Regions from separate parts of the Pantoea ananatis PA13 genome, predicted to be linked through region 4. Evidence: predicted binding sites of a transcription regulator. Region 4 holds the regulator's gene; each other region holds the start of a gene.

What was found. Region 4 encodes PhoB, which activates phosphate uptake and scavenging genes when phosphate is short. Its sites were predicted from a motif close to CTGTCATAAAACTGNCNNAT; they were not measured.
Region 1: a site for PhoB is predicted at 2,041-2,060, ahead of pitA (inorganic phosphate transporter PitA). Genes of this name have one in related genera too.
Region 2: a site for PhoB is predicted at 1,955-1,974, ahead of glpT (glycerol-3-phosphate transporter). Genes of this name have one in related genera too.
Region 3: a site for PhoB is predicted at 4,201-4,220, ahead of serA (phosphoglycerate dehydrogenase). Genes of this name have one in related genera too.

What each region holds. Positions count from the first base shown of each region.
Region 1 covers NC_017554.1:301,361-308,832, reverse strand. Annotated here, with positions in the region: gene PAGR_RS01415 (D-amino acid dehydrogenase) at 1-763, shown strand, start outside; gene PAGR_RS01410 (BaiN/RdsA family NAD(P)/FAD-dependent oxidoreductase) at 785-1,969, opposite strand; gene pitA (inorganic phosphate transporter PitA) at 2,212-3,714, shown strand; gene uspB (universal stress protein UspB) at 3,751-4,086, opposite strand; gene uspA (universal stress protein UspA) at 4,510-4,947, shown strand; gene rsmJ (16S rRNA (guanine(1516)-N(2))-methyltransferase RsmJ) at 5,001-5,750, opposite strand; gene prlC (oligopeptidase A) at 5,758-7,472, opposite strand, start outside.
Region 2 covers NC_017554.1:4,474,517-4,481,988, forward strand. Annotated here, with positions in the region: gene metR (HTH-type transcriptional regulator MetR) at 1-200, shown strand, start outside; gene PAGR_RS21055 (YehS family protein) at 273-752, shown strand; gene PAGR_RS21060 (carboxylate/amino acid/amine transporter) at 898-1,758, opposite strand; gene glpT (glycerol-3-phosphate transporter) at 2,111-3,451, shown strand; gene yigL (sugar/pyridoxal phosphate phosphatase YigL) at 3,492-4,292, opposite strand; gene pldB (lysophospholipase L2) at 4,347-5,339, opposite strand; gene rhtB (homoserine/homoserine lactone efflux protein) at 5,453-6,076, shown strand; gene rhtC (threonine export protein RhtC) at 6,153-6,776, opposite strand; gene recQ (ATP-dependent DNA helicase RecQ) at 6,789-7,472, opposite strand, start outside.
Region 3 covers NC_017554.1:928,735-936,206, forward strand. Annotated here, with positions in the region: gene mscS (small-conductance mechanosensitive channel MscS) at 1-463, shown strand, start outside; gene argO (arginine exporter ArgO) at 587-1,210, shown strand; gene PAGR_RS04525 (oxidative stress defense protein) at 1,355-2,083, shown strand; gene PAGR_RS04530 (LysR family transcriptional regulator ArgP) at 2,380-3,282, opposite strand; gene rpiA (ribose-5-phosphate isomerase RpiA) at 3,464-4,123, shown strand; gene serA (phosphoglycerate dehydrogenase) at 4,402-5,640, shown strand; gene PAGR_RS04545 (5-formyltetrahydrofolate cyclo-ligase) at 5,683-6,279, opposite strand; RNA gene ssrS (6S RNA) at 6,357-6,540, opposite strand; gene zapA (cell division protein ZapA) at 6,580-6,909, opposite strand; gene PAGR_RS04555 (YecA/YgfB family protein) at 7,081-7,472, shown strand, end outside.
Region 4 covers NC_017554.1:3,504,468-3,511,939, forward strand. Annotated here, with positions in the region: gene brnQ (branched-chain amino acid transport system II carrier protein) at 1-216, opposite strand, end outside; gene PAGR_RS16655 (cobalamin-independent methionine synthase II family protein) at 607-1,710, opposite strand; gene PAGR_RS16660 (PstS family phosphate ABC transporter substrate-binding protein) at 2,030-2,950, opposite strand; gene phoR (phosphate regulon sensor histidine kinase PhoR) at 2,970-4,283, opposite strand; gene phoB (phosphate response regulator transcription factor PhoB) at 4,298-4,987, opposite strand; gene sbcD (exonuclease subunit SbcD) at 5,185-6,381, shown strand; gene PAGR_RS16680 (AAA family ATPase) at 6,378-7,472, shown strand, end outside.

The sequences.
Region 1 (7,472 bases), 1.4 Mb from region 4:
TTATCAACTGCTGGAAGCCTCACAACTGGCCGAGGTTGAACCGGCGCTGGCGGCGGTTAAGCATAAGCTGACCGGCGGGCTGCGACTGCCTAATGACGAAACCGGCGATTGCCAGTTATTTACCCAGCGGCTTGCGGCAATGGCGCGCGAGGCGGGCGTCGACTTTCGCTTTAACACAACCGTGGATGCGCTGCTGACACAGGGAGACAGGATCAGCAGTATGACCTGTGGCAGCGAAACGCTGACGGCGGACGGATACGTCATGGCGCTGGGTTCGTACTCCACGCCATTACTCCGGCCACTCATGTCTGTTCCGGTTTACCCACTCAAAGGCTACTCGCTGACGATCCCCATTGCCGATGCGTCAGCCGCGCCGGTGTCCACGGTGCTGGATGAAACCTACAAAATTGCCATTACGCGCTTTGATGATCGCATTCGCGTGGGCGGTATGGCGGAAATTGTGGGATACAGCAACACCCTGCTGCCTGCCAGACGGCAAACACTCGAAATGGTAGTGAACGACCTTTATCCCCGTGGCGGTCGCGTTGAGCAGGCAACCTTCTGGACCGGGTTACGTCCCATGACGCCTGACGGCACGCCCATCGTCGGCCATACACATTTCAGCAACCTGTGGCTGAATACCGGCCACGGTACGCTGGGCTGGACGATGGCCTGCGGCTCCGGCCAGCTGTTGAGTGATGTGATTTCAGGCAAACCGCCCGAGATTGCCCATGCGGACTATGCGGTTTCGCGTTATGCCTGAGTGCAGGGCGAGATGGCGACCTTACAGCGCCTGGGCGCAGGCCCAGGCCGAACTCCAGGCCCACTGGAAATTATAGCCGCCGAGCCAGCCAGTCACGTCCACCACCTCACCGATAAAATACAGCCCCGGTACGTCCCGCGCTTCCATCGTCTTCGATGACAGTTGAGTAGTATCAACGCCACCGAGGGTCACTTCGGCGGTGCGATAACCTTCGGTGCCGTTAGGCTGAACCTGCCAGCCATGCAGCGTCTGCACCAGCTCTGTTTGCTGCTTGCGGTTAAGTTGCTTCAGCGTCACATCCGGCACGACGTTCATATCCTGTAGGACCTCCACCAGGCGCTTAGGCAGAATTTTCGCCAGGCTGTTTTTCAGGCTCAGATTCGGATGCGCCTCACGTTGAATCGTCAGGAAATCCTCAAGACGGGTGGCCGGAGAGAGGTCCACAGTGAGGTATTCGCCCGGCTGCCAGTAGCTGGAAATCTGCAACACTGCCGGGCCGGACAGGCCGCGGTGGGTGAACAACATCGCCTCTTTGAACAGGGTGCCGTCTTTTGCCGCAATGGTCGTATCCAGCGCAACGCCTGACAGCGTCTGCAACTGTTCCAGGAGTGGTTTATGTAAGGTAAAGGGCACCAGCGCCGCGCGCGTGGGCAGCACCTTCAGCCCAAACTGCTCAGCAATTTTATAGCCAAACGGTGATGCACCCAGGCCCGGCATGGAAAGGCCGCCACTGGCAATGACCAGCTTCTCAGCCTGAACCGCGCTGCCGTTGAGCTGCAGGCTGTAGCCCGCATCATCCCGGGTTACGCTCAGTATTTCGCTGCGCAGCCGAACGGTGACACCACCTTTGTCACATTCGGCCATTAATAAATCGACCACCTGCTGGGCAGAATCATCGCAAAACAGCTGCCCCAGGGTTTTCTCATGCCAGGCGATACCGTGGCGATTCACCAGATCGATAAAATCCCATTGGGTATAGCGCGCGAGGGCCGACTTACAAAAGTGGGGATTATTCGACAGGTAGGCGGCCGGTTCAGTGTAGAGATTGGTGAAATTGCAGCGCCCACCGCCAGACATCAAAATCTTGCGTCCCGGCTTCTTGCCGTTATCCAGCAGTAACACGCGGCGACCACGCTGTCCGGCCTGCGCAGCACAAAAAAGCCCGGCAGCGCCTGCCCCAATTACGATAACGTCAAACTGTTCCACTGCTTTTGCCCACCAGGTAAGAGAGGGGCAGATTGTAGTGATCTGCTCCTGTGGATGCCAGTGTCAAAATTTTGCCGTAAATATGTCACAATGTAACCAGCTAATTTTTATAGCTTTTGTATCTGTTCACCGGGTTAATTGACACTTTTAGTCCAAATCATGACTATATTTTCCTTTCCCAGACAGCATGTTGTCGCGGATAATGCGCCGCGTTCATGTCCTCCAAAAATGGCGTAACGTCTATGCTACATCTGTTTGCTGGTCTAGATCTTAGCACCGGCCTGTTACTGATACTTGCTCTGCTGTTTGTATTGTTTTACGAAGCAATTAACGGCTTTCATGATACGGCCAACGCGGTTGCGACGGTCATCTACACCCGTGCCATGCGGGCGCAGCTTGCCGTTTTAATGGCAGGCGTCTTCAACTTCTTTGGTGTATTGCTCGGCGGATTAAGCGTGGCTTACGCTATCGTGCATATGCTGCCTACCGATCTGCTGCTGAATGTCGGATCGGCCCACGGTCTCGCCATGGTCTTTTCCATGCTGCTGGCGGCGATTATCTGGAACCTGGGTACCTGGTATTTGGGCCTGCCCGCCTCCAGTTCCCATACCTTAATCGGCGCGATTATCGGCATTGGCCTGACGAACGCGTTGATGAGCGGCACATCGGTCGTTGATGCGCTTAACATCCCGAAAGTGCTGAATATTTTCCTGTCTCTGATTCTTTCCCCTATTGTCGGACTGGTGATAGCGGGCAGCCTAATCTTTCTTCTCCGCCGTTACTGGAGTAACACCAAAAAGCGTGCGCGTATTCATATGACGCCCGCCGATCGCGAGAAGATTGATGGCAAGAAAAAACCGCCTTTCTGGACGCGCACGGCACTGATTATCTCCGCCATTGGTGTCAGTTATTCACACGGTGCGAACGACGGGCAGAAAGGCATTGGCCTGATCATGCTGGTTCTGATAGGCGTTGCGCCAGCCGGCTTCGTGGTGAATATGAACGCATCGGGTTATGACATTACGCGTACACGGGACGCGGTCAATCATCTTGAGCAGTATTATCAACAGCACCAGGCCTCACTGAACCACATCATCGAGATGGCGCCGCCTAAGCTGCCTACGCCGGAAGAAGTGGCGCCGGTATCATCAACAGAGTTTCATTGCGACAGTGCACGTGCGCTGCAGGCCGTGCAACGTGCTCAGTTGCTGCTGAACAACCTGCAAAGCTACAGCGATCTGTCCGTCGAGCAGCGTAGTCAGATGCGTCGCCTGCTGCTGTGTATTTCCGACACCGCCGATAAAGCGGCGAAGCTGCCGGAAACCTCTCCAGACGATAAACGTTTCCTGGGCAAGCTCAAAGGCGATCTGTTGAACACCATTGAGTACGCGCCGGTATGGATCATCATGGCGGTTGCGCTGGCATTAGGCGTCGGCACCATGATCGGCTGGCGTCGCGTGGCCACCACCATCGGTGAGAAAATTGGTAAGAAGGGCATGACCTATGCGCAGGGCATGTCTGCGCAGGTGACGGCGGCCGTGTCGATAGGCATTGCCAGCTACACCGGCATGCCGGTCTCCACCACGCACATCCTCTCTTCTTCCGTTGCCGGCACCATGCTGGTTGACGGCGGCGGCTTGCAGAGCAAAACCATCAAAAACATCGCCATGGCGTGGGTATTTACCCTGCCGGTCTGTATTTTGTTATCGGGTTCGCTCTACTGGATAGCGCTGAAACTCATCTGATTCGGCGGCATACCAGGGCGACTTCGGTCGCCCTTTTTAATGCCAGATTGCCAGCGCAATCAGGCTGATAATCACCAATCCACACAGTGAACTGGTTAAGATAAACAGACCTCTCACCCGCTCACACCGGCGAATGAATTCGTCGTCATGATGATCAAGATAGCGCCTTGCCCAGATGTAACGCACCAGCCGCACCTGCTTGCCGGGCTGACCATGGGATGTGAAAAACCCCGCGCCATCAACATACTGATAAAGCAGCGGATCACAGCCACGCAGAACCACCAACAGCGCACGCAGCGATGAGAAATAGCGCGCCATATTCACAATACATACCACACAAAGAGCCCAAAAAAGCGCGATAGTGCTGATCATGTCATCCTCCTTACCGGCACCGCAGCAGGGTGCTGAGCGCGCACCCTGTTGAACAGTCCCTGCAGAATTAGCCAACAACCCCGTAAAGCGATTTGTAGTTTTATTTTGAATCATCAGAAAAGTAGCAACCGTGTGACGCAGGCTGCTTTTTCCAGTTTAGGAGAAATGTTCAATTTTTTACCAGCGAGGATTTTCGTTTTATACGAGTAAAAATCGTTCATCATTGATCTTATTCACAACCCAGGCGGCTTCAGAAGCATTTGTTAACACACAGGGCTATACTTTGAGGTATAACAACATCATCGCCTGTGCTGTACATTAATCATCTCGGTGGCGCTCATCGCCCGTTCGCGCAATGGATTTCGCAACTGTGACGCGTCTGGAAACCGCTGCCATTCTGAATCTCGTGGAAGGAGTAATATCATGGCTTATAAACATATCCTGATTGCAGTCGATCTTTCGCCAGAAAGCCAGTTGTTAGTGGATAAAGCTGTCTCACTCGCGCGCCCTTACGACGCAAAAATCTCGCTGATTCATGTCGATGTTAATTACTCGGATCTCTACACCGGCCTGATTGATGTCAACCTGGGAGATATGCAAAAGCGTATTTCTGAGGAAACGCATCTGGCGCTAAAAAGCCTGTCCGATGCCGCGGGCTACCCTATCACCGAAACCCTGAGCGGCAGTGGCGACCTGGGGCAGGTGCTGGTGGATGCGATTAAGAAATACGATGTGGACATGGTGGTGTGCGGTCATCATCAGGACTTCTGGAGCAAGCTGATGTCGTCTGCCCGCCAGTTGATCAATACCGTGCACATCGACATGCTGATTGTGCCGCTGCGTGACGAAGAGGATGAATAATTCGCGAGCGTTAAGCCGGTGCGACTGAGGTGCCGACCGGCTTAAAACCACGATTAAGACAGAGGCGGATAGATATCGAAGCGGTGGCTTTTGGTGACCACCGCAGACTGCGTGGCAACACCGGCCAGCGGTGGCGCGTAGTCGGGACGCTTCACCACAATACGTTTCTTTGCCAGACGGCGAGCCGGTGCCAGCAGTGCGTCGGCATCTTCATCCGCCCCCACCAGCGACTGAAAGACCCGCATCTCTTTTTTTACCATGGCGCTTTTTTGCCGATGGGGATACATAGGATCGAGATACACCACGTCCGGCTGCGGGGTAATATCGGTCAGAGCCTGAATGCTGGAAGCATGAATCAGCGTCAGGCGTTCGCGCAGCCAGCCGCCAATTTCTGCATCTTCATAGCCACGCGTCAGCCCGTCCTCCAGCAGTGCGGCCACCACCGGATGGCGCTCCAGCATGCGAACCCGACAGCCCAGCGCGGCCAGCACAAAAGCATCCCGTCCTAATCCGGCGGTGGCGTCCACCACATCGGGCAGGTAGGTCCCTTTTATCCCCACCGCTTTCGCGACGGCTTCACCGCGGCCACCGCCAAAACGACGTCGATGTGCCAGGGCACCGGAGGCGAAATCCACAAAGATGCCCCCCAGTTTGGGCTCATCCCGTTTGCGCAGTTCAAGATGTGTGGCGGTCTTCACCAGCGCCAGCGCGGCGTCATCACAGTGCGTCAGTTGCCAGCGTGCGGCTAAAACAGGTAAGGCGCCGTCACCGGCGCCTGTCTCATCAAGCAAACAGATTTTCACGTACGGCTTATCCCTGAATACCGTAGTGTTCCAGCATGGCATCCAGCTGTGGTTCACGACCGCGGAAGCGTTTAAACAGCTCCATAGGTTCTTCTGACCCGCCGCGCGTCAGAATATTGTCGAGGAAGGACTGCCCGGTTTCCCGGTTGAAAATCCCCTCTTCTTCAAAGCGCGAATAGGCATCTGCTGCCAGCACATCGGCCCACAGATAGCTGTAATAGCCCGCTGCATAGCCACCCGCAAAGATATGGCTGAAGGCATGAGGGAAACGTCCCCACTCCGGGCTGGGGACCACGGCGACTTTGCTTTTCACTTCGCGCAGGGTTTCGAGAATCTGTGCACCTTTTTCCGGATTGAATTCGGTATGCAGGCGGAAGTCGAACAGGCCGAACTCAAGCTGGCGCAGGATAAACAGCGCCGCCTGGTAGTTTTTCGCCGCCAGCATTTTGTCCAACAGTTCTTTAGGCAGTGGCTCACCGGTTTCGTAGTGCCCCGAAATAAACGCCAGTGCTTCCGGCTCCCAGCACCAGTTCTCCATGAACTGGCTAGGCAGTTCCACGGCGTCCCATGGCACGCCATTAATGCCGGACACGCCCGCTGCCTCGATGCGCGTCAGCATATGGTGCAGGCCGTGACCGAACTCGTGGAACAGGGTAATCACTTCGTCATGCGTAAACAGCGCAGGCTTGCCGCTTACCGGACGGTTGAAGTTACAGGTCAGGTAAGCCACCGGTTTTTGCAGGCTCCCGTCCGCTTTACGCATTTGGCCCACGCAGTCGTCCATCCATGCGCCGCCGCGTTTGTGTTCGCGAGCATAGAGATCGAGATAGAAACTGCCGCGCAGCTCGCCGCTTTCATCGAACAGATCAAAGAAGCGGACATCCGGATGGTAAACATCGACGTCAGTGCGCTCTTTCGCGGTAATACCGTAAATGCGCTTCACCACTTCAAACAGGCCGGACACTGCACGCGACTCCGGGAAGTAAGGGCGCAGCTGTTCATCGCTGATGGTATAAAGATGCTGCTTCTGCTTTTCGCCGTAGTAGCTGAGATCCCATGGGTTCATGGTTTCTACGCCAAACGCTTTCTGCGCAAAAGCGCGCAGCTGCGCCAGCTCTTTCTCACCCTGTGGACGGGCGCGATCGGCCAGATCGTTCAGGAAATCGATCACCTGTGCCGGGCTCTGTGCCATCTTGGTGGCCAGGGATTTATCCGCGAAGGAGTCGAAGCCCAGCAGCTGCGCCAGCTCGTGCCGCAGCGTCAGCTCTTCCGCCATAATCGGACCGTTATCCCATTTACCCGCGTTAGGGCCTTGATCGGAGGCGCGGGTCGAATAGGCGCGGTACATCTCTTCGCGCAGCGCGGCATTATCGCAATAGGTCATGACCGGCAGATAGCTGGGGATATCCAGCGTCAGTAACCAGCCTTCCTGCCCTTTGGCTTCCGCCTGGGCTTTCGCTGCGGCCAGCGCGCTTTCCGGCATGCCCGCCAGCTCGCTTTCGTCCGTAATCAGCTTGCTCCAGCCCATTGTGGCATCAAGCACGTTGTTACTGTAGGCCGAGCCCAGCTCGGAAAGACGCGCGGCAATTTCGCCGTAACGCTGCTGCTTGTCTTTTTCCAGACCGATACCGGAAAGCTCAAAATCACGCAGTGCGTTATCGACCGCTTTCTGCTTTGCCTGATCCAGCGAAGCATAATGACTGCCTTCTTTCAGATCGCGGT
Region 2 (7,472 bases), 970 kb from region 4:
GTTTTGAAAAACAGGGCCTGGTGATCACCAAAACGCTGGGCGAAGGGTTATGGAGTCGTCTTTACGCCGCTGTGCGCGACGGCGAACAGCGCCAGCCGGTACTGGAAGCATTTATGCGGTTTGCCCGTCAGCATGCCTGCGAGCATCTGCCCTTTGTCAGGGACGCCGCGCATCCTGCGAAGGTTTTATTGCGTGAGTGACAAAGCTGCGCGATAGCAGGCAAAATCCCCTATAATGCGCAGCCTGTCGATTTACCATGAGAAGATCTCACCATGACTAACAACGATATTCTGCGCAGCGTGCGCTATATGCTCGATCTGAACGATGCCAAAATGGTGGCGATTTTTGCGCTGGCTGAATGTGAAGTGGCTCAGGCGGACATCACCAGTTGGCTGAAGAAAGATGAGGATGCGGCGTTTCGCCCCTGCCCCGATGTGGTGATGGGATATTTTCTTAACGGTTTAATTTTTCATCGCCGCGGAAAAAGTGAAGACGCGCCTGCGCCCTCCATCGAGCGCAAGATGAACAACAATATCTTTATGAAAAAGCTGCGCATCGCGTTTGATTTAAAAACTACCGACATTCCTGACGTGCTGAAAAAAGCCAACTTTACGGTCTCTCAGGCTGAGATTGGCGCGATCTTCCGCAAACCGGACCATAAAAACTACCGCGAGTGCGGTGACCAGATCCTGCGTAATTTTCTTAAAGGGCTGACGATGATTCATCGGCCCGCCACAGGTAAACCCGCTTAATCAGAAACGCTCTGACCGGAAGCAGCCCGCCTGTCATGCGGTCTGCTTCCGGTCAGGCTCAGGGGCGTTCACAGCCTGTTTCCAGCCCAGATGCCCTGCATTCCTCTCCCGCAACGGTTTACTCGCTGGCAAGGCCCGCCCCGGACTATCTTGCGCTGTTGCCTACCACCCAGCGCTTATGGACCCACAGCGACGCCATAATCACGATGGCTCCTGCGATAAAGCTTGGCCAGTGCGGTTTTTGCTGCCATATCGCCAGGTTCACCAATAAGCCGGCCGGAACGTGCATGTTATTCATAATGCCCAACGTGCCGGCATCGACCTGCGTCGCGCCGTAGTTCCACATAAAGTAGCCCAGCCCCGAAGCCGCGACGCCCAGCCAGACCAGAATGCCCCATTGCAGCGTCGTGGTAGGCAATTTATGGGGATTGCCCCAGGCTGCCCAGGCAACGATCGCAATCAGAACCGCGCCCAGATAAAACCATGAAAACGCCGTATGTTGCGGCATTGGACGGGTTTCCTGCAAACGTTTGTAGCCCACCATCCCCGCCGCGAAGCAGATATTCGCCAACTGAACCAGCAGCAGACCAAACCAGAAGTTATCGCTGACTTTGTCATAACGAATGATTGCCGCGCCAGCAACGGCCAGCAGCGCACTGAAAATGTAGCCCACGCGCAGGGGCCTTCGGCTTATCAGGTCGTAGATTAAGGTGACATACAGCGGCGTCATTACGGTGAACAGCAGGAATTCTGACACGCTCAGATACAGATAGGCTTCAAAACTCAGCAAATACATAATGCCCAGCTGCAACATCCCTACCAGCATATAGAGCAAGAGCGTCGAAGGCCGATAGCCGCGCCAGCGCAGGAACGGCAGAAACACAATGGCGGCCAGCGCCAGGCGCATCAGCACTGAAAACCAGCTGTCCACTTGCCCGGCAAGGTATTCACCGATCAGGCTAAAGGAGAATGCCCACAGAATGGTAGTAACAATCAATAAAAGCACGGTAACAACCCCGAAATAAACAGAGCGTCAGTGTAAACAATGTCCTGAATCAGAGCTGCATTATCTGGTTGACATCTGGTTATTTACCAGGCGATCAGGCAACGATCCCTCAGCCCGACTTTTATCCGCTCAGGAGAGCATGCCTGAGGTTAAAAATGGGCGAAAAAGCGCATCTGCCTGGCATTTTCGCGCCTTACTGTAATAAAACTGTAACAAATTTGTCATTCATCACAGTAACCCAGTCCGCCTCTGTCTATTCTCTGCGCGAAATGGTGCATTGCGAGCACCCTTTTTTCTTTCGACCCAACCTGCTGGGGAATCAAAACCATAATGCGCCCGGAGGGCCACCCTAATGTTAAGTATTTTTAAACCTGCACCACACCAGCCTCAGGTGGCAGAGGATCGTATCGATCCACTCTACCGCCGCCTGCGCTGGCAAATCTTTATCGGTATTTTCTTTGGCTATGCGGCTTACTACCTCGTCAGAAAGAATTTTGCCCTGGCCATGCCTTATCTGGTTGAACAGGGTTTCTCACGAGGCGATCTGGGGTTTGCGCTTTCCGGTATCTCCATCGCTTACGGCTTTTCCAAGTTTATTATGGGCTCGGTGTCCGACCGCTCTAACCCACGGGTCTTTTTACCCGCAGGATTGATCCTGGCCGCTTTCGTGATGCTGTTCATGGGGTTTGTTCCCTGGGCGACCTCCAGCATCATGGTGATGTTTGTGCTGTTGTTTATTTGTGGCTGGTTTCAGGGAATGGGCTGGCCACCCTGCGGACGCACTATGGTGCACTGGTGGTCGCAAAAGGAACGCGGCGGCATTGTCTCGGTGTGGAACTGTGCCCATAACGTCGGCGGCGGCATTCCTCCCCTGCTGTTTCTGCTGGGAATGGCCTGGTTTAACGACTGGAAGGCGGCCCTTTATATGCCGGCCTTTGGCGCCATTGTCATTGCCATCCTGGCCTTTGCCCTGATGCGGGATACGCCGCAGTCCTGCGGTCTGCCGCCCATCGAGGCCTACAAAAACGATTATCCGGCTGACTACAACGAAAGCCATGAAGAAGAGTTCACGGCGAAACAAATCTTCATGAAGTATGTTCTGCCGAATAAATTACTTTGGTATATCGCCCTGGCAAACGTGTTTGTTTATCTGCTGCGTTACGGCATTCTGGACTGGTCACCGACTTACCTCAAAGAGGTGAAACACTTCACGCTGGATAAGTCGTCCTGGGCTTACTTCTTCTATGAGTATGCGGGGATCCCTGGCACGCTACTGTGCGGCTGGATGTCCGATAAGGTGTTTCGCGGAAACCGTGGCGCGACGGGCGTGTTCTTTATGACGCTGGTGACCATCGCAACGGTGGTTTACTGGTTAAATCCACCGGGTCATCCCGGTGTGGACATGGCCTGTATGATTATTATTGGCTTCCTGATCTACGGACCGGTGATGCTGATAGGACTCCACGCGCTGGAGCTGGCGCCGAAAAAAGCCGCCGGGACGGCCGCGGGCTTTACCGGGCTGTTCGGTTATCTGGGAGGATCGGTTGCAGCCAGCGCCATTGTGGGTTACACGGTGGACTATTTTGGCTGGGATGGCGGATTTTTAGTCATGATTGTGGGCTGTGTGCTGGCAGTGATTTTGTTGCTGCTCACTATGGTCAGCGAGCATAAACACAAGCAAAAACTGGCCTAGCCGTCAGAAGGCCGGTTAACCGGCCTTCTGCTCCGGCGCACTACGATAAATACAACTTTCTGAGCGTCGCCGGCACGGCATCCTCAACATTGCTGCCAATCACTTCCAGCTCTGGCAAGGTATCTTTCAGACGCTGATGCGCATTAGCCATAATGCAGCCCTTGCCCGCCATACTCAGCATTTCGACGTCGTTCATACCATCACCAAAGGCAATACAGTCTTTCAGCGTAAAGCCTAACTGTTTTGCCACAGATTCGAGCGCGTGGCCTTTTGAGACGCCGCCCGCCATCACTTCCAGACAGGTGGGCAGTGAAAAACTGACGTTGACCCTGTCTCCCCAACGCGCTTCAATCGCCAGCTCCATTGGAATAAGGTGTTCAGGCTCTTCGCAGGTGAAAAAGACTTTGCTGATGCCGTCAGTGGGCAATATGCCCGGTTCATAAACCTGATAATGAAAATCAGATTCGCGAAAGTAATCTTTCTCTGCCGGACTGCAACGGCTGACAAACCACTCATCGTCACGATAAACATGGGTCAGCACTTCCGGATGATGGTACTGCAGGCCGAACAGGTCCTGGGCGATATCCCAATCCAGGTTATGGCTAAAAATCAGTTCGCCGGCTGGATTATGCACACGGGCACCGTTTGACGTAATCATATACGCCGGAATCCCCAGCTTGTCGCGCATTTGTCCAACATCAATGTGATGGCGGCCCGTGGCGAAAATAAAGTGAATGCCTTTTGCCACCAGCTGCTGCAACGTTTCTCGGGCATCAGGCGTGAGGCGGTGTTCGGGTGAGAGCAGTGTGCCGTCCAGGTCGGACACAACAATGTGGTACATGAAAACCTCGGGTATCTGTGTCGGTTGGCCGTAGCCGGTAATGTAAACGGATAACTAGTGATGCGATAAAAAGAAATCGACGATCCCATTCAATGCTTCGGCGCGCATGCTGTCTTTTTCAAACAGAATCTCGTGGCGTGCACCTTTAATAACCTGGGGCTTATCGCCCTCACAGGGATGACCGGCTGCCGCCATGGCGGCGCAAAACAGATCTTGTGAGCGGTTATCCACCACGCTGTCTTCGCTTGCCTGAAGTAGCAGTAGCGGCGTCGTTATCTTATCAACCTGACTGAATATGTTGCGTCCGGCATGAATGCCTTCCCGTACCCAGTGATAGGTGGGACCGCCAACACGAATCGCCGGGTCGTCCGCATAAAAACGCAGGCTGCGACGATAACGTTCATGACTGTGCGTCAGACGGTTAATGCCAAAGGGATGAGCCCGCCAGCGCCCCGTGCCTAATGCATAGCCATCGCGAACGGCAGGTCGTTTCTCTGCCCAGTCGAGGATCTTATGCGCCAGAAAAGAGGGTAACGGCAGCGCGATGCCAAACATCGGCGCAACCAGAGCCGCAGCGTGAAACGCGCCAGGCTGACGCGCCAGGAACAGGGCCAGAATTGCGCCCCCCATTGAATGCGCCAACGCATAACGTTGTTGATAATGACGGCTCACAATCTCTTTCAGATAGAGCGTTTCAAGGTCATCGACATAGTGGGAAAACTCCACCACATGACCAAGGTGCGAATCATCCAGCAGCCGATCGGATCGCCCCTGACCACGGTGATCGAGCACGATCACATCGAACCCACAGTGAAACAGATCGTAGGCCAGCTCGGGATATTTAACGTAGCTCTCAATGCGCCCGGGAACGATTACAATCACGCGCTTGTGTTGCGGTGAAATGAACCGAACGTAACGTAAGGTCAGATTCTCAACGCCGGTAAATTCACACTCTTCACGGCTGTGCCAGAAATCAAGCAGTGGGCCGGTCGCGAAGGCAGCGAAGGCCTTTTCGCGTTGCAGCCAGCTTGCTCTGTGTTGCTTCATCCGCCCTCCTGATTGCCGGAAAAAAGAGTCTGAACGGCCGCATGATGTCCATAGCCCTGCGCAGCATTCTGGCGTATTGTGTCACACTTCAGACGTGACAGGGAGTACAACCCATGACCATCGAATGGTGGCTGACTTATCTTCTTACCACCACAATTCTTAGCCTTTCACCCGGCTCTGGTGCCATTAACACCATGAGCACGGGCATCAGCCACGGTTATCGTGGTGCGGTCGCGTCTATTTCAGGCCTGCAGGTTGGTCTTGCCCTGCATATCGCCCTGGTGGGGATCGGTCTTGGGGCGCTTTTTTCCCAGTCGCTGCTGGCGTTTGAGATTTTAAAGTGGGCCGGTGCAGGCTATCTGGTCTGGTTGGGCATCCAACAGTGGCGCACTGCGGGCGCGATTGACCTCAACGCTATGTCGAAAGCCATGCCGCGTCGTCGCCTGCTCAAGCGGGCAGTAATGGTGAACCTGACGAATCCCAAAAGCATTGTGTTTCTGGCGGCGCTGTTTCCCCAGTTTATCCTGCCTCACCAGCCGCTGATGCTGCAGTATCTGGTGCTGGGCGTCACAACCGTTCTGGTGGATATCATCGTCATGATTGGCTATGCCACATTAGCCACGCGCATTGCAGGATGGATCAAAGGGCCCAGGCAGATGAAGCTAATGAACCGCATTTTCGGCGGCTTATTCATCGCGATTGGGGGACTGCTGGCCAGCGCCAGACGTATCGCCTGACCCGGCGGAGGCTGCCGCACGACAGTGACGCTGTCGGCGGCTTGCCGTAACGACTGACGTGTCCGGTAACCGGCTATCAGCGCGACAGGATCAGATGAATGCCAAAACCGGCAAACAGCACGCCCGCAACACCGTCTACCCACTTCGCAGCACGTTGATACTTATCCCGCATCCACGGCAGGGCAAAAACAGCCGCGACCAGAGAAAACCAGGCGAAGGTTTCAACGCTTATCAGGACGAACAGCCCCCAACGTTCCAGCCCCCCCACATCGTTACCGATAAACAAGGAAAAGACGCTACCAAAGTAGATAACCGCTTTGGGATTCGACAGGTTGGTCAGCAGGCCTTTAATAAAGCTCATGCCTTTCCTGGGCAGTTCGACGACAGGTTCCTGCTGCACGGGCTGTTTGTGGCGCTGACGGGCTGAGCCAATTAACTGCCAACCCATCCATAGTAGATAGAGTCCGCCACCGACCATGATGATTTGGTGTAGCCAGGCCATCTTTTGCAAAATCAGATGCAGGCCCATCAACGCTACCGCGGCCCAGATCATGACCGCCAGGGTAATGCCCAGAACGCCCAACATCGCTTCTTTGCGCGAACGGCTGGCGGCGGTTTGCGAGACAAAAAAGAAATCCGGGCCGGGACTCATCAGGGCAACAAGATGGACCAGGGCAATCGTGCCGAACAAAATCAACATGGTAACTCCTCTTTACTCTTCATCGAGATGTTCTTTAATCATCAGCAAAAACGGCTTACCGAAACGTTCCAGTTTGCGGTGCCCCACGCCGTTCACGCTGAGCATTTCTGAGGCGCTCACCGGCATCTGCTCTGCCATCTCCAGCAAGGTTGCATCGTTAAACACAACGTAGGGCGGAATATTCTCTTCGTCGGCTATCGCTTTACGCAGTTTACGCAGCTTGGCAAACAGCTTGCGGTCGTAGTTGCCGCCATACACTTTGGCCGACCCGCTGCTTTTCGGTCTGGCGGTAATCAGTCTTGGCACCGCCAGCATCAGCGGAACTTCACCGCGCAATACCGGTCGGGCCGCTTCAGTTAGCTGCAGCGCAGAATGCATGGCGATGTTTTGCGTCACCAGCCCCAGATGAATCAGCTGACGCAGGACGCTGACCCAATGCTCGTGGCTGTTTTCTTTACCCAGCCCATAAACGGGCAGCTTGTCGTGTCCCTGTTCGCGGATGCGATGATTATTGGCACCGCGCAATACTTCAACAATGTAGCCCATACCAAAGCGCTGGCCGACGCGATAAATACTGGAGAGTGCCTTTTGGGCTTCCACCAGGCCGTCATAGCGCTTTGGCGGATCGAGGCAAATATCGCAGTTCCCGCAGGGCTGCTGACGTCCTTCACCAAAGTAGTTCAGCAGCACCAAACG
Region 3 (7,472 bases), 2.0 Mb from region 4:
GGGCGGCGTAATGGGCACCGTGCTCAATGTGCAAATTTTCTCGACCACCCTGAAATCTGCCGATGGCAAAATCGTTGTGGTGCCAAATGGTAAAATCATCAGTGGCAATATCATCAACTTCTCGCGCGAGCCAGTGCGCCGGAATGAATTCATTATCGGCGTTGCCTACGAAGCCGATGTGGATGAGGTGATTGCCCTGTTGCGCGGCGTCGTTGAGGCCGATCAGCGCGTACTTAAAGAACGTGGCATCCAGATTGGCCTGAATGAATTAGGGGCGTCATCGCTTAACTTCGTGGTGCGTTGCTGGAGTAACAGCAGCGATCTGCAGGACGTTTACTGGGACTTACTGAAAAACTTTAAACGTGCGCTGGACAGCAAAGGTATTGGCATCCCTTATCCACAAATGGATGTGCACCTGCACCAGGTTCAACAACCTGAAAGCGAGACGACCGCAACGCAGTAATGTTAATGGGCGGCAGCGGTCGCCCATTAATTTTGTTAATAGCAGATTAATTTTTTCAATTTCCGCTAATCAGACTCGCTCTTTATAATCCCTGCATCTCGCCGATGTAAGGAATGTCATCCAGTGTTAACCATTTACTTTCAAGGGCTTGCTCTTGGGGCTGCGCTTATCCTGCCGTTAGGCCCACAAAACGCCTTCGTGCTGAACCAGGGGGTAAAGCGCCAGTATCATTTGATGACTGCGGCGCTTTGTGCGTTAAGCGATATCGCATTGATCTGTGCAGGCATTTTTGGCGGCAGTGCGCTCCTGAATCAGTCTCCCTTACTGCTGATGCTGATTACTTGTGCCGGGGTTGCCTTTCTGCTCTGGTTCGGTTGGGGAGCCTTACGCACGGCATTTAGCCGTAACATTGAACTGGCATCGGGTAGCCACGCAACGCAGAGCAGAAAACGAATTATCGCGACGATGTTGGCGGTGACCTGGCTGAATCCGCATGTTTATCTTGATACCTTTGTTGTGCTGGGAAGCCTGGGCGGGCAGTTACCCGGAACGGTTGCGCGACAGTGGTTTGCGCTGGGGGCCATCAGCGCCTCGGTGCTGTGGTTTTTCGGTCTGGCGCTGCTGGCGGCCTGGCTTGCGCCTCTACTGCAAACGGCGCGCGCTCAACGCATCATCAATCTGCTGGTCGGTGCGGTCATGTGGTTTATTGCGTTTCAGCTTGCCCGGCAGGTCATCACGGGATTTTGAGTAAAAGCTATACGAAAACGGGTTATTGAGGCCAGTCTGCCGAACTTTTGCCATAATCTTCACTCCAAACAACGCGTAATATGATGCGCTTGTGGGCTTCATGTACTGGGAGCCATCGAACTGACCTTTTCAAGGAGGACTTTCATGAAACTGAAAGCATTGGCGCTTGCCGCGATGATGAGTGCAGGGGCATTGCCTTTGAGCGTACAGGCTGACGAACTGCCGAACGGACCCCATGTTGTTACGTCAGGTAAGGCAACTGTAGATGCCCGCCCGGATATCGCGACGCTGTCAATTGTGGTGAATGTCTCATCGAAAGATGCCGCAGAGGCAAAAAAGCAGGTCGATAGCCGCGTAGCGCAATATTTTGATTTCCTGCAAAAAAACGGTATTGAGAAAAAGGATATCGAAGCCGCGAACCTGACGACGCAGCCAGAATATGATTACACCAAAGACGGTAAGTCACAGCTCAAAGGCTACCGTGCGGTGCGTCAGGTTCAGGTCACCGTACGTCAGCTGGACAAACTTAACGATCTGCTTGATGGTGCGCTGAAGTCAGGTCTGAATGAAGTGCGTAGCGTTGAACTGGGCGTCGCTAATCCTGAGAGCTACAAGCAGCAGGCACGTCAGGCCGCAATCAAAAATGCGACCCAACAGGCGGCTGAACTGGCTGAAGGTTTTAATGCCAAACTGGGCCCGATCTACAGCATTCGTTATCAGGTGGCAAACTATCAGCCAATGCCAATGAACCGCATGTTTAAAGCCGCGGCTGTGGCAGATACTTCTGCACAGGAAACCTACGATCAGCAAAGCATCAACTTTGATGACCAGGTGGATGTGGTTTTTGAGATGAAACCAAATACGGCACAGTAAGCCTTTATTGGTATTGTGGTTAAGCCATCAGGGGCAATTTTTGCCAGGCGGTCCTCGCGCCGCTGACGCGGTTCCTTCACATCGCTCATCAACCTGACGGACCGGCGCAGACGGCACATCCCTGTGCCGTCTGCGCCTTTTACCCGCATCCTTGCGGGTAAATCCTGGTTGATTCCCTCTGCTCAGCGCTGCGTATTGCCTTCTAAAAAATGCCCCTGACGGCCATTAACGCCGTGCCGCTTTCACAAGTGCACCTTCTCACCGCAACGCCCAAATTTTGCTGCGGCAAAGGGCGATTATTCCGCCGTATCCTGACGTAGCACCCGATGGCCATGCGCAATCAGCGCATCCGTTACCCGACGCATCAGGCGGCTTTCAGGTGCAAAGCGGTGCCAGTACAGCATCCGACGTTGATACAGCCCCGGCGTGAGGTCGATTAGCTCGCCACTCGCCAGTTCGCGTTCAATCTGCAGATGAGGGATCATACAGCAGGTCGAGCCCTGCCGGGCCATTTGCACAAACGCTTCGGACGAGTTGACGATGTGGCAGGGAACGCTACCCGGTGATAAATCAAAATTCTGCTGCAAAAAGGCCTGATGCATATCATCCAGGTGATCAAATGCCACGGCTGGCGCTTTAAGCAGGGCGGAACGCGTTACACCGTTGGGGAAAAAGCGCTCTGCAAAATCCTTTGACGCCACAAACAAATAATCCAGCGCACCCAGTTGATCCACCAGACAGCTGGGTAGCGGCTGCGGTTGAATACTGACTGCGCCAACCACTTCGCCTCGTCTCAGACGCTCTTGAGTGCGGGTTTCATCCTCAACCTGAAGGTTCAGGCGTACAGGTGAATCGGCCAGTACGTCTTTTAATGCCGGTAACAGCCACGTTGCCAGACTGTCGGCGTTGACCGCCAGCGACAGCAGTAGCGGCGTCGTGCCGCTGTTCTCATCGCCCAGCCACTCTTCCTCCAGTAACTCAACCTGGTGCAGAAGGGCGAGCAGCTTTTGCCCTTGTTCAGTGGGACGAGGCGGTACCGTACGAACTAATAACGGCTGACCAAACAGATTTTCCAACTGTTTAATGCGTTGCGAGACGGCAGACTGCGTAATGCAAAGTTTTTGTGCGGCACGTTCAAATCCGCGTTCACGTATCACTGCGTCCAGCGCCTGAAGCGTTCTGTAGTCCGGGCGTTTCATTATTTTTCTCTCTCCTTCAGGATGGACGTTACTATGCCACAAATACTCCAACGGAAATGTCAGCGATATTTTTGTGGGCTGGCTTCCAAAGCATTAAATCCGCCCAATGCATCCGAGCATTTTCAGCAAGCCTTGCTTTATACTACGCGCATTTCCTTATCGCACAGGTTCTAAACATATCATGACCCAGGATGAACTGAAAAAAGCTGTTGGTTGGGCCGCACTGGATTATGTGCAGCCCGGTACTGTCGTCGGCGTCGGTACGGGTTCTACGGCCGCTCACTTTATTGATGCGCTCGGCAGCATTAAACATCAGATTGAGGGGGCCGTATCCAGTTCCGAAGCGTCGACGCAAAAGCTAAAAAGCCTGGGCATTCAGGTGTTTGATTTGAACGAGATTGATGATCTGGCCATCTATGTCGACGGTGCCGATGAAATTAACCCACAAATGCAGATGATCAAAGGGGGCGGTGCTGCCTTAACTCGCGAGAAAATCGTCGCGGCGGTTGCCAAAAAGTTTATCTGCATCGCCGACGCATCCAAAGAAGTGGACGTGCTTGGACGCTTCCCGTTGCCGGTTGAAGTTATCCCGATGGCGCGAAGCTATGTCGCGCGTGAACTGGTGAAGCTGGGCGGTTTGCCGGAATATCGTCAGAATGTGGTGACTGACAACGGTAATATCATTCTTGATGTGCACAATCTGCGTATTCTCGATCCCATCGAGCTGGAAAAAACGATTAATGCCCTGCCTGGCGTCGTCACTGTGGGGCTGTTCGCCACGCGTGGCGCAGATGTCGCATTGATTGGCGGACCTGACGGTGTCAAAACCCTCAAAAAATAAAGTACGGGCGCGCAACAGGGCGCCCGCTTTTTTTGATTTAAAAAAACTTTTCTCACCAGGCTGAAATTTGGTGACTTATGTCACATAACCGTCATCGGCAGCGGGTTCGTTCTTCTCGATGCGGCCAACCCACGATTTTGTCTGGCAAAGTACGCCCTCTGAGCCCTGCCATGCTGGCGGTCAGGCAATCGTTTGTATTGCCGCAGGCGATTTTTTTGATATTTTGACAGACGGCTGACTGCGTTCAGTCCTCGTTGAATTCTGAATAGGGTTGGGAAATGGCAAAGGTATCACTGGAAAAAGACAAAATTAAGTTCCTGCTGGTGGAAGGTGTCCATCAGAGCGCGCTGGAAAATCTTCGTGCTGCAGGTTACACCAATATTGAATTCCACAAAGGCGCACTGGATGCCGAGGCGTTAAAAGCTTCCGCTCGCGATGCGCATTTTATCGGTATCCGTTCCCGTTCCCAACTGACCGAAGAGATTTTTGCTGCTGCAGAAAAACTGGTAGCGGTGGGCTGTTTCTGTATCGGAACGAATCAGGTTGATTTAAATGCCGCAGCGAAACGCGGTATCCCGGTTTTTAACGCACCTTTCTCAAATACGCGCTCTGTGGCCGAGCTGGTTATTGGCGAGATGCTGCTGATGCTGCGCGGTGTTCCGGAAGCGAATGCCAAAGCGCACCGTGGTATCTGGAATAAAATCGCCAAGGGCTCTTTTGAAGCGCGCGGTAAAAAGCTGGGTATCATTGGCTATGGCCATATCGGTATGCAACTGGGCGTGCTGGCAGAAAGTCTGGGCATGCACGTTTACTTCTATGATATCGAAAACAAGCTGCCGTTGGGCAACGCATCACAGGTTCGTAGCCTGACGCAGCTGCTAAATATGAGTGACGTTGTCAGCCTGCATGTCCCGGAAACCGCCTCTACGCAAAATATGATTTCTGCCAATGAGCTGGCGCAGATGAAGCCTGGCGGCCTGCTGATAAACGCCTCACGCGGCACCGTGGTAGATATTCCTGCACTGTGCGAAGCGCTGGCCAGCAAGCAGGTTGGTGGCGCTGCGATTGATGTGTTCCCTGTAGAGCCGGCGACCAACAGCGATCCGTTTGTTTCCCCACTGAGCGAATTCGACAACGTTATCCTGACGCCGCACATCGGGGGATCGACGGAAGAAGCGCAGGAGAATATCGGGATTGAAGTCGCGGGCAAGCTGGCGAAATATTCGGATAACGGTTCAACGCTGTCCGCCGTCAATTTCCCGGAAGTGTCATTGCCGATGCACGGCATTAGCGCCAGTCGTCTGCTGCATATTCACGAAAACCGTCCGGGCGTACTCACCGCGATCAACCAGATTTTCGCTGAACAAGGCATCAACATTGCCGCTCAGTACCTGCAAACCTCTCCGATGATGGGTTATGTGGTCATCGACATTGATGCTGAGCACGAACTGGCAGAGAAAGCTCTGCAGCTGATGAAGGCGATTCCGGGAACGATTCGCGCCCGCCTGCTTTACTGATCCCACGCTGTCACCTACCCGGGCACACAAGCATGCCCGGGTTTATTCATCCCATAGCCACAGTTTTGATGGCGTCAGCACGGCCGGCAAAGGAATGTCCCACGCCGCTGTAGGCAGCGCGTCAACCCGCTGACAGTCATGAGCGATACCCACCGGTAAAAACCCATGCTGTTTCCAGTTCTGTAAGGTGCGATCGTAGAAGCCGCCCCCCATTCCTAAACGCTGTCCGGCGCGATCAAACGCCACCAGCGGTACCATCATTACATCCAGTTCATCCAGCGTGATCAGATGGCGGATATCCAGTGGGGGTTCGGGAATGCGCAGTTTATTTTGGATTAACTGTGTTTCTGGCGTATAGCGCAGAAAAAGCAGATGGCCCGCTGCGAAGGGGTGCAGAACCGGCAGGTAAACCCGTTTGTTTTGCTGCCACAGCCTGGCGATAAGCGGTCGTGTATTGATTTCGCCATCAACAGACAAAAACAGTGCCACGTTGTTGGCATCGGCCAGTGGTGCAAAGTTGATCGCATGTTGGGCGAGTTGTTCGGCTGCCGCATGTTGCTGCTCAGCGCTCAGAGCGCGACGTAGGTGGCGAACGTGCTGACGGATGTCCTGACGCAGTACTAAAGAGGGTGCTGACATGGTGTCCCCCAGACAAAGTCGCTTAAGCGACGCATTATATCATGCCTGGTGGGAGGTAATGCAGTACGACCAGAAAGGAGATCTCCGAGATGCCGCCGTAGGCTGTAACCCTTGAACCCTTGGTTCAAGGTGAACATGCCGTCGCAACCATCAGGCTTCTCGGACGGACCGAGCATGCTCACAGGTTGCGGAGCGTCACATTCTGTTGGTATGAAATATCGGCTCAGGGGACTGGCCCACTTGCAAACATCTCAGAGAAAATTGACTTCACCGTTAGTGTAGCACACTGACCATGAAGTGTTATTCGAACTTCGCATCCTGGCGGTCGGTTATGCGACCTTGCTCAACTAAAGCCTGTTCAATGGTCTGCTGTAACATACGGATTCGTTGTTCCATGTTAGCAGCATAGTCACGCGTCTTACCTTTCTCTTGTGCCAGTTCATGGCAAATGTTTAACGCGGCAATGAACACCAGTTGCTCTGTATTTGTGACTCTAGTGCGAACTTTTAAATCTTGCAACCGTTGATTGAGATCTTCTGCCGCCGCGTTCAGCGCATCTTGCTGTTCAGGCGGACAATTCACTCTCAAAGAACGACCAAAAATTTGTAAATCTACCGGTTGTGCAGACATGCCACCTTCCTGACTGATTACCTGGCTCGCCATTCCCCTTAGCCTTCAATGGCCTGGGAGGCGGGCAACTATATAGACCTGAGAAATAAGATACAACCCCTTTTCTGGAAACCTTGAGGCAGCTAGTGGTAGCATACCACGAACTCTTACAGCCAACGACGATGAAAAATGATGTCTTCACAGAACGCAACCCCCGATTACAACGCGCTGGCGGCGGCGCTCTCACAGCATGGCGTGGGCATGACGCCTGCGGAAATGCACGGCTTACTCAGCGGCATCTTATGTGGCGGTAACGCGGATAACAGCTGGAAAACGCTGGTCCACGATCTTGCGAACGAAGGCATGGCTTTTTCGCAGACGCTGTCCCTGCCACTGCAGTCTTTGCATGAAAGCATTGCGACTGCGCTAGAGGACGATGGCTTCCTTTTTCAACTGATGCTGCCCGCCGATGATGACATTACGGTGTTTGATCGCGCTGATGCACTGGCGGGCTGGGTAAACCATTTTTTACTCGGTCTGGGCGTAACCCAGCCTAAACTGGATAAGGTCACCGGTGAAACGGG
Region 4 (7,472 bases):
GGCATCAATCCCGCCGCCGACGCGCGCAAGCGCGATCACGGTGATAACGGGCAGACCGACTGCGGTAAGCAGAAAACCAATAGCGGCCACCCAGACATGTTCGCCTGACTGAATACCCACCATGGGAGGAAAGATGATGTTACCCGCACCAACAAACAGGGCAAACGTCATGAAGCCCAGCGCGAGAATGTCTTTAACGGTTAAACGATGTGTCATACGGCCTGTCACTGATGTTGCGATGAAAGATAAGTTTGCGTTGCCCCCTCGCTGCGTTAATACAACGACCGACCAGATGATGACAGCGCATTATGCGCAGCGTCTGGTTTAGCGCAGGTGATTTAAGCTGCTTTTTTTCTGTTCACAGAGGGATAAATCGACAACGGCGGTAAGTAAAACGTTTATAGCGAAGAAAGGCAATACGGGATCGGAAAACCAGAGGGTTATTTCGCAATTTGAATCAATATTAGAGGATCACATCAATATTCTCTGCAACAGCATCAGATGATGTGCTTTAAAAATAAACAAGCGATGGTAAATATCAGCATAAATGCGGGTTTGTATGCACAAGTGGCGCATTTATTGCGCCACGCTGCACACATTCCGCTATCACCAGACCTGATTCGCGACGTTCACGACCAGTCGAATCTTCTGCCACTGCTCTGCTTCGCTCAGGCTGTTGCCCTCTTCCGTCGAGGCAAAACCACACTGCGGACTGAGGCAAATCTGATCGAGGCTGATGTACTGGGTCGCTTCCTGCAGGCGCGCTTTCACCTGTTCGGCATCTTCCAGTTCACCCACCTTCGTGGTAATTAAGCCAAGCACCGCCTGCTGATGGCCGGGCTTGATGAACCGCAGTGGTTCGAATCCGCCAGAGCGATGATTGTCGTATTCAAGGAAAAACGCATCCACATTCACGGAGCCGAACAGGATCTCGGCCACCGGTTCGTAGCCACCTTCAGAAATCCAGGTGGAGCGGAAATTGCCACGGCACACATGCAGGCCTACGGTCAGGTCGGCCGGTTTCCCTTCTAACGCCTTATTCAGGACGCGCGCGTAGGTGCGGGCCAGCTGGTCTGGATCGTCGCCACGTTCGCGGATCTCCCGCTTTTGATCGTCTGAACAAAGGTAGGCCCAGACGGTATCGTCCAGCTGTAAGTAGCGACAGCCCGCGTCGTAAAAAGCTTTGATCGCCTCTTTGTAGGTCTGTGCCAGATCGTCAAAGTACACATCGAGATCGGGGTAAACGTCAGCGTCGATGACTTTTCGGCCGCCGCGAAAATGCAGCACGCTCGGGCTGGGAATCGTCATTTTGGCTACCGCATCACCTGCTACGCTCTGCAGGAAACGAAAATGATCCAGCATCGGATGCCCGTCAAAACCCAGTTTGCCGGTGATTTTTACGCCGTGCGCTTTCGTCTGCACGCCGTTGAACTGAATGCCCTGCTCGGCTTCAAAATGCTCAACACCTTTCAGACCGTAGAAAAAGTCAAAATGCCACCAGCCGCGGCGAAATTCGCCATCGGTCACGACCTTAAGGCCATTTTCACGCTGCTTCGCGACCACGTCCCGAATCGCGTCGTTTTCAATATCGCGCAGTTCATCAGCGTCGATCTCACCCGCATGAAATTTTTCGCGGGCATGCTTAATAGCGGCGGGACGAAGAAAGCTGCCAACGGTGTCGGCGCGAAACGGGGCGGTTTGTCTTTGCATGATCACTCCTGGTCACCGGCCAGATAATTTCGGGCGGGAATAGTTACACAATGTTATTTTAGCCTTCCAGATGGCTAAACGTCTGGATGTAGATTCCCACGCGATGTGCTCACGTGCAAACGAATAATATTCACTTGAGATGAAATAATTTCATGTTGCGAGGCCGGATTCTGACTGTGCTCCCCTTGAGGTTTGCACCGAGGCAATCGGCGGGAATTTATGCCCCTGATGCGGCACAGGTCCCCGCCAGCCATGCGGCAGGAACGGGAAAACATGGGCGAAGGCGGTAACCCCTTCGCCTGTGGGCGAGCGGGGAAACTTACCGGAGGGAGGCGCGCGCCAGGTTCATTTGCGTTTCAGACAGCGGCAGATAGCCGGCCTCGATGACGCGCTGCTGCCCTGCACTAGACAGAACCTGTTCCAGAAAGGCGGCTAACAACGGCGGCAAGGGCTTACCTGGCACTTTATTAACGTACAGATAGAGCGGACGTGCCCAGGGATAGCGACCGCTGCGGATGGATTCAGGATCAGGCGCAACGGCTTCCCCCCTTTTTGTGATAACCGGCAGCAGTTTTACCCCACTCAGGTGAAAACCGAAGCTGGCATAACCGATGCTGCGCGGATCCCCGGCGACCGCCTGTACCACCGCCGCCGAGCCGGGAAACTCCGCCACGTCGTTGCGGAAATCGCCCTGACACAGCGCCTGCTGCTTGAAGAATCCCCATGTGCCGGAGGCCGAGTTGCGGCCATAGCGCTGGATAGATCGCTGCTGCCACTCAGCCTGATGCAGACCCAAATCGCCCCAGCGTTCGGGCACCTGGTTTGCGCCACACAGACGCGTGACGGAGAACAACGCATCAAGCTGGTGGGGATCGATGGACGTCAGCGGATTGCGCTGGTTGACCACCACCACCAACGCGTCCATCGCTACCGGCACGGCCAACGGAGGATATCCGTATCGCGCCTCAAACGCCTGGCGCTCATCCGCCTGCATGGGACGGCTCATTGCCCCTAACTGGACGGATCCGGCTGTCAGCGCGGTTGGCGCCGTTGAGGAGCCCGATGCCTGAACCTGCACATTTACCCCGGGTGACTGACGGCTAAAGTCATCGCCCCACAGGGTCATCAGATAGCCGAGCGTGTCCGAGCCTGCGCTGCTGAGATTGCCTGAAAGCATCACAGGCTGTGCCTGCACCAAGGCAGGCAAGAGAGAAAAGAACAGCAAAAAAAGAAGGCGCATCGTTCCGGTCCGTCAGCAGTTAATGAACCGCATTCTCCTGCATCCCGTTAGTCACAATCAACCGTGGTGCCAGGGTAAAGGTAAAACAGGTTTCCTGGTGCGGGATGCTGGTGATCTCCAGCCGCGCATTGTGATGGCTGAGCGCATGCTTCACGATGGCCAGCCCAAGACCGCTGCCGCCGGTCGCACGTGAACGCGCTTTATCCACCCGATAAAACCGCTCTGTCAGGCGCGGGATGTGCTCAGGTGGAATGCCGGGGCCGTTATCACAGACTGTAAATACCGCGCCCTGCTTGCTGCGCAGCCAGCTGATATCAATGCGCGTCCCCTCGGGCGTGTGGTTCACCGCGTTGTAGACCAGGTTGGAGATAGCACTGCGTAATTGTTCATCATTGCCAAACACTTTCAGGTGAGGATCGGTATGAAAATGGATGGCGTGACGTCCGCCGCTCAGGGTTTCAGCTTCATGCTGCAGGAGTTTGAGCATAACCGGTACATCAACCTTTTCTTTCAGATTAATGGCCGGAGCCGCCTCGATGCGCGACAGCGTCAGGAGCTGTTTGACCAGGCTATCCATTCGCCGGGTTTGCTCCGACATGGTGTGCAACGCTTTGTCCCGTGAGCGCTGATTCATGACGGAGTCATTCATCATTTCCAGATAGCCCTGAAGCACCGTTAAAGGCGTGCGCAGTTCATGGCTGACGTTGGCAAAGAAGTTTCGCCGTGCCCCTTCAAGCTGATGCATCTGGGTTACGTCGCGAGCCACCATCAGCCACTGGCCTTCGCTGTAGGGCATCACACGGAATTCCATGTGGTGCTGGTTATTCAGCACCAGCGTAAGCGGCTTATCGAAATCACGTTGCCGCAGATAGCGAGAAAATTCAGGATAACGCAGCAGATTAAGGATATTTTGCCCGTTATCTTCTGGCCAGCGCAGCCCCAGGTGCTGCTGGGCCAGGCCGTTGCACCAGAAAATAGTGCCCTCTTCGGTGGTAAGTATCACGGCGTCCGGCAGCGACTCCGCGCCGCTGCGAAACCGCTTAATCAGATTACCTAATTCGCGCCGCCGCCGCCGGTTGCGCAGTTGCATTTGATACAACCCGTAAAACAGCGGTTCCCAACTGGCCTGTCCGGACGGTGGCGTCATCGTGCGATCCAGCCACAGCCAGTGAGACAGGCGCATCAGGTTGTAAAAATGCCACAGTAAAATACCGACTACGCTCAGTAACAGCAGCCACGGCAAATAGCCGAACAGCAGGCCGAGCACCAGCGCAGGCAGACACGCCAGCACCAGTTCGGACAGTAATCTCTTCCAGGAGAGGCGTTCCAGCACGGTTAAAGCTCCGTTTAAAAGCGGGCAGAGAAACGATAACCTGTTCCGCGTACGGTTTGTACCATGCGATCGTGGCCGGTCAGTTCCAGCGCCTTACGTAAACGACGAATATGAACGTCAACCGTACGATCTTCAACATAGACGTTAGTGCCCCAGACATGATTGAGTAACTGCTCACGGCTGTAAACACGTTCAGGATGGGTCATAAAGAAATGCAGCAGCTTGTATTCTGTCGGCCCCATTTCCAGCGGTGTGGTTTCTGACATCACGCGATGCGAAGAGGGATCCAGGCTCAGGCCCTGCATTTCGATCACATCTTCTACCGCCATCGGCGAAATACGACGCATAACGGCTTTAATTCGCGCCATCAGCTCTTTCGGGGAAAACGGTTTGGTGATGTAGTCATCGGCACCGACTTCCAGTCCGCGTACCCGATCTTCTTCCTCGCCGCGCGCGGTGAGCATCATGACCGGTATATCACGCGTCATGGCTTCACGCTTAAGATGTTTAATAAATTGTATGCCGCTGCCGCCGGGTAACATCCAGTCCAGCAGGATCAGGTCAGGCCAGGGTTCAATCAGCTTGCTGACGGCGCTGTCATAATCTTCTGCCTCAATCGGCTGATAATCGTTTTGTTCCAGTACGAAACATAACATTTCACGGATTGGAGCTTCATCTTCCACAACTAAAATGCGCTTAGCCATTATTACTCCTGCAGGTAGGACGGCTTTCACTGATATTTGCGGCGCCATTATGCGTCAGTTTTGTGACACTTTTATGAAAAAGTTAGCCATAAAAACCGGCCTGCAACAACCATTTATGACAACATGACGACATGTTTTGTGGCTTTAGTGACTGAGCCAGTATAATTGCCGGGCAAATCGATTTGGCAGGGAGTTTTATGCGCATTATTCACACCGCGGACTGGCACCTGGGGCAGTTCTTCTATAACAAGAGCCGCGCCGCCGAGCACCAGGCCTTTCTTGACTGGCTGTTAATACAGATCGAACAGCATCAGGTCGATGCGCTGATTGTGGCGGGTGACCTGTTTGATACCGGTACGCCGCCCAGCTATGCGCGTGAAATGTTTAACCGCTTCGTGGTGGCGTTACAGCCCAGCGGCTGTCAACTGGTGGTGCTGGCGGGCAATCATGACTCGGTGGCAACGCTGAATGAATCGCGCGAACTGCTGGCCTGTCTGAACACCCGGGTCGTTGCCACGCCGCAGGAGAGTGACGACGTCATGATCCTGACAACCCGTCAGGGTGAACCCGGCGCGCTGCTGTGCGCGATTCCCTATCTGCGCCCGCGCGACATTATGCGCAGCCAGGCCGGTCAGTCTGGACGGGATAAACAGCTCAGCCTGCTGGAGGCCATCAGCGCCCATTATCAGCGCAGCTTTGCGGCGGCACAGGCGCTGAACATGTCCCTGCCGATCGTGGCGACCGGCCACCTTACCGCCCTTGGCGTCAGCAAAAGTGACTCCGTGCGCGATATCTACATCGGCACGCTGGATGCGTTTTCTGCCTCGGCGTTTCCGCCGGCCGATTACATCGCCCTTGGACATATTCATCGCGCTCAGCGCGTCGCGAACAGCGACCATATTCGCTACAGCGGCTCCCCTATTCCGCTGAGCTTTGACGAGCTGGGCAGCGAAAAAAGTGTCTGTCTGCTGACTTTCAGCCCGCGCGGCCTGGAAACCCTGACCCTGCCGGTTCCCACCTTCCAGCCGATGCAGATGCTTAAAGGCTCCCTGGCGCAAATCAGTGAGCAGCTCGCCCACCTTTCCCCTCCCAGCGGAGAGAAGCCGGTCTGGCTCGATATAGAAGTCACCACCCAGGAGTACTTAAGCGATCTGCAGCGCCAGGTTGAAGCGCTGACGGCAGATTTACCGGTGGAAGTACTGCTGTTACGCCGCAGTCGTGAACAGCGCCAGCACAGCCTGGCGCAAACGGATAACGAAACCCTGAGCGAACTTAAGGTCGAAGAGGTTTTTGCCCGACGCCTGGCGCTTAATGAGGAGCTTGATGACAAGCAGATCGCCCAGGTCACGACCCTGTTTAAGCAGACGCTGGCCGACCTGGAGGCGAACCCATGAAGATCCTCACGCTGCGATTCAAAAACCTGAATGCGCTGAAAGGAGAATGGTTTATCGATTTTCGCACCGAACCTTTCGCCAGTAATGGTCTGTTTGCCATTACCGGCGCGACAGGTGCCGGTAAAACCACCTTACTGGACGCTATCTGCCTGGCGCTGTATCACCAGACGCCGCGCCTGGGTGCGATTTCTCAGGGCCACAACCCGCTGATGACGCGCGACTGCGCCGAATGCCTGGCCGAAGTCGAGTTTGAAATCAAAGGCGAGGCCTGGCGGGCATTCTGGAGCCAGAACCGCGCACGAGGCACGGCCGACGGCAAACTGCAGGCTCCCCGCGTCGAGCTGGCTCGCTGCGCAGATAATCAGATCGTTGCAGACAAAGTGGGCGACAAGCTCAAGCTTACCGAAACGCTTAGCGGCCTGGATTTTGAACGTTTTACCCGTTCAATGATGCTGTCACAGGGCCAGTTCGCCGCATTTCTTAACGCCAAAGCGAATGAGCGCGCAGAGCTGCTGGAAGAGCTGACCGGAACGGAAATTTACGGGCTGGTTTCCATGGCCGCGTTTGAGCGCCATAAAGAAGCCAAAAATGCGCTGGAACTGATGCGCAGTCGGGCAGACGGCATGGCACTGCTTGATGAGGCGACCCGCGCCGGGCTGCAGCAACAGGAGGCAGCCCTGACTGAGGCCGAGCAGCAACTCAGCCGTCAGTTTGACACCGCTCAGCGGCAGCAGCAGTGGCTGCAGCTGGCACAGCAGCTGAGCGCGGATGCTGAACAGGTGAACGCCGCCCGTCAGGCCGCCGACGCGGCGAGTCAGGCGGCAGAGGCCGATCGCCAGCGTCTGGCACGAAGTGAACCGGCAGAAAAACTGCGCGGTGCGCTGCAACAGCGCGACAACCTGCAGACTGAACGCACGGAGCTGCAACAGCGTCAGCAGCAGTTAAACCAGCAGATGCAGGCGGCGGCCCACGAGCAGCAGCAGTTGCAGCAGCGTTATCAGGAAACCGAAGCGGCGCGCGAACAGGTGCGTTTGCAACAGCACCAGCAGGAAACGCTACTGAGCGGACAGGTTATTCCACTCGATCAGGCG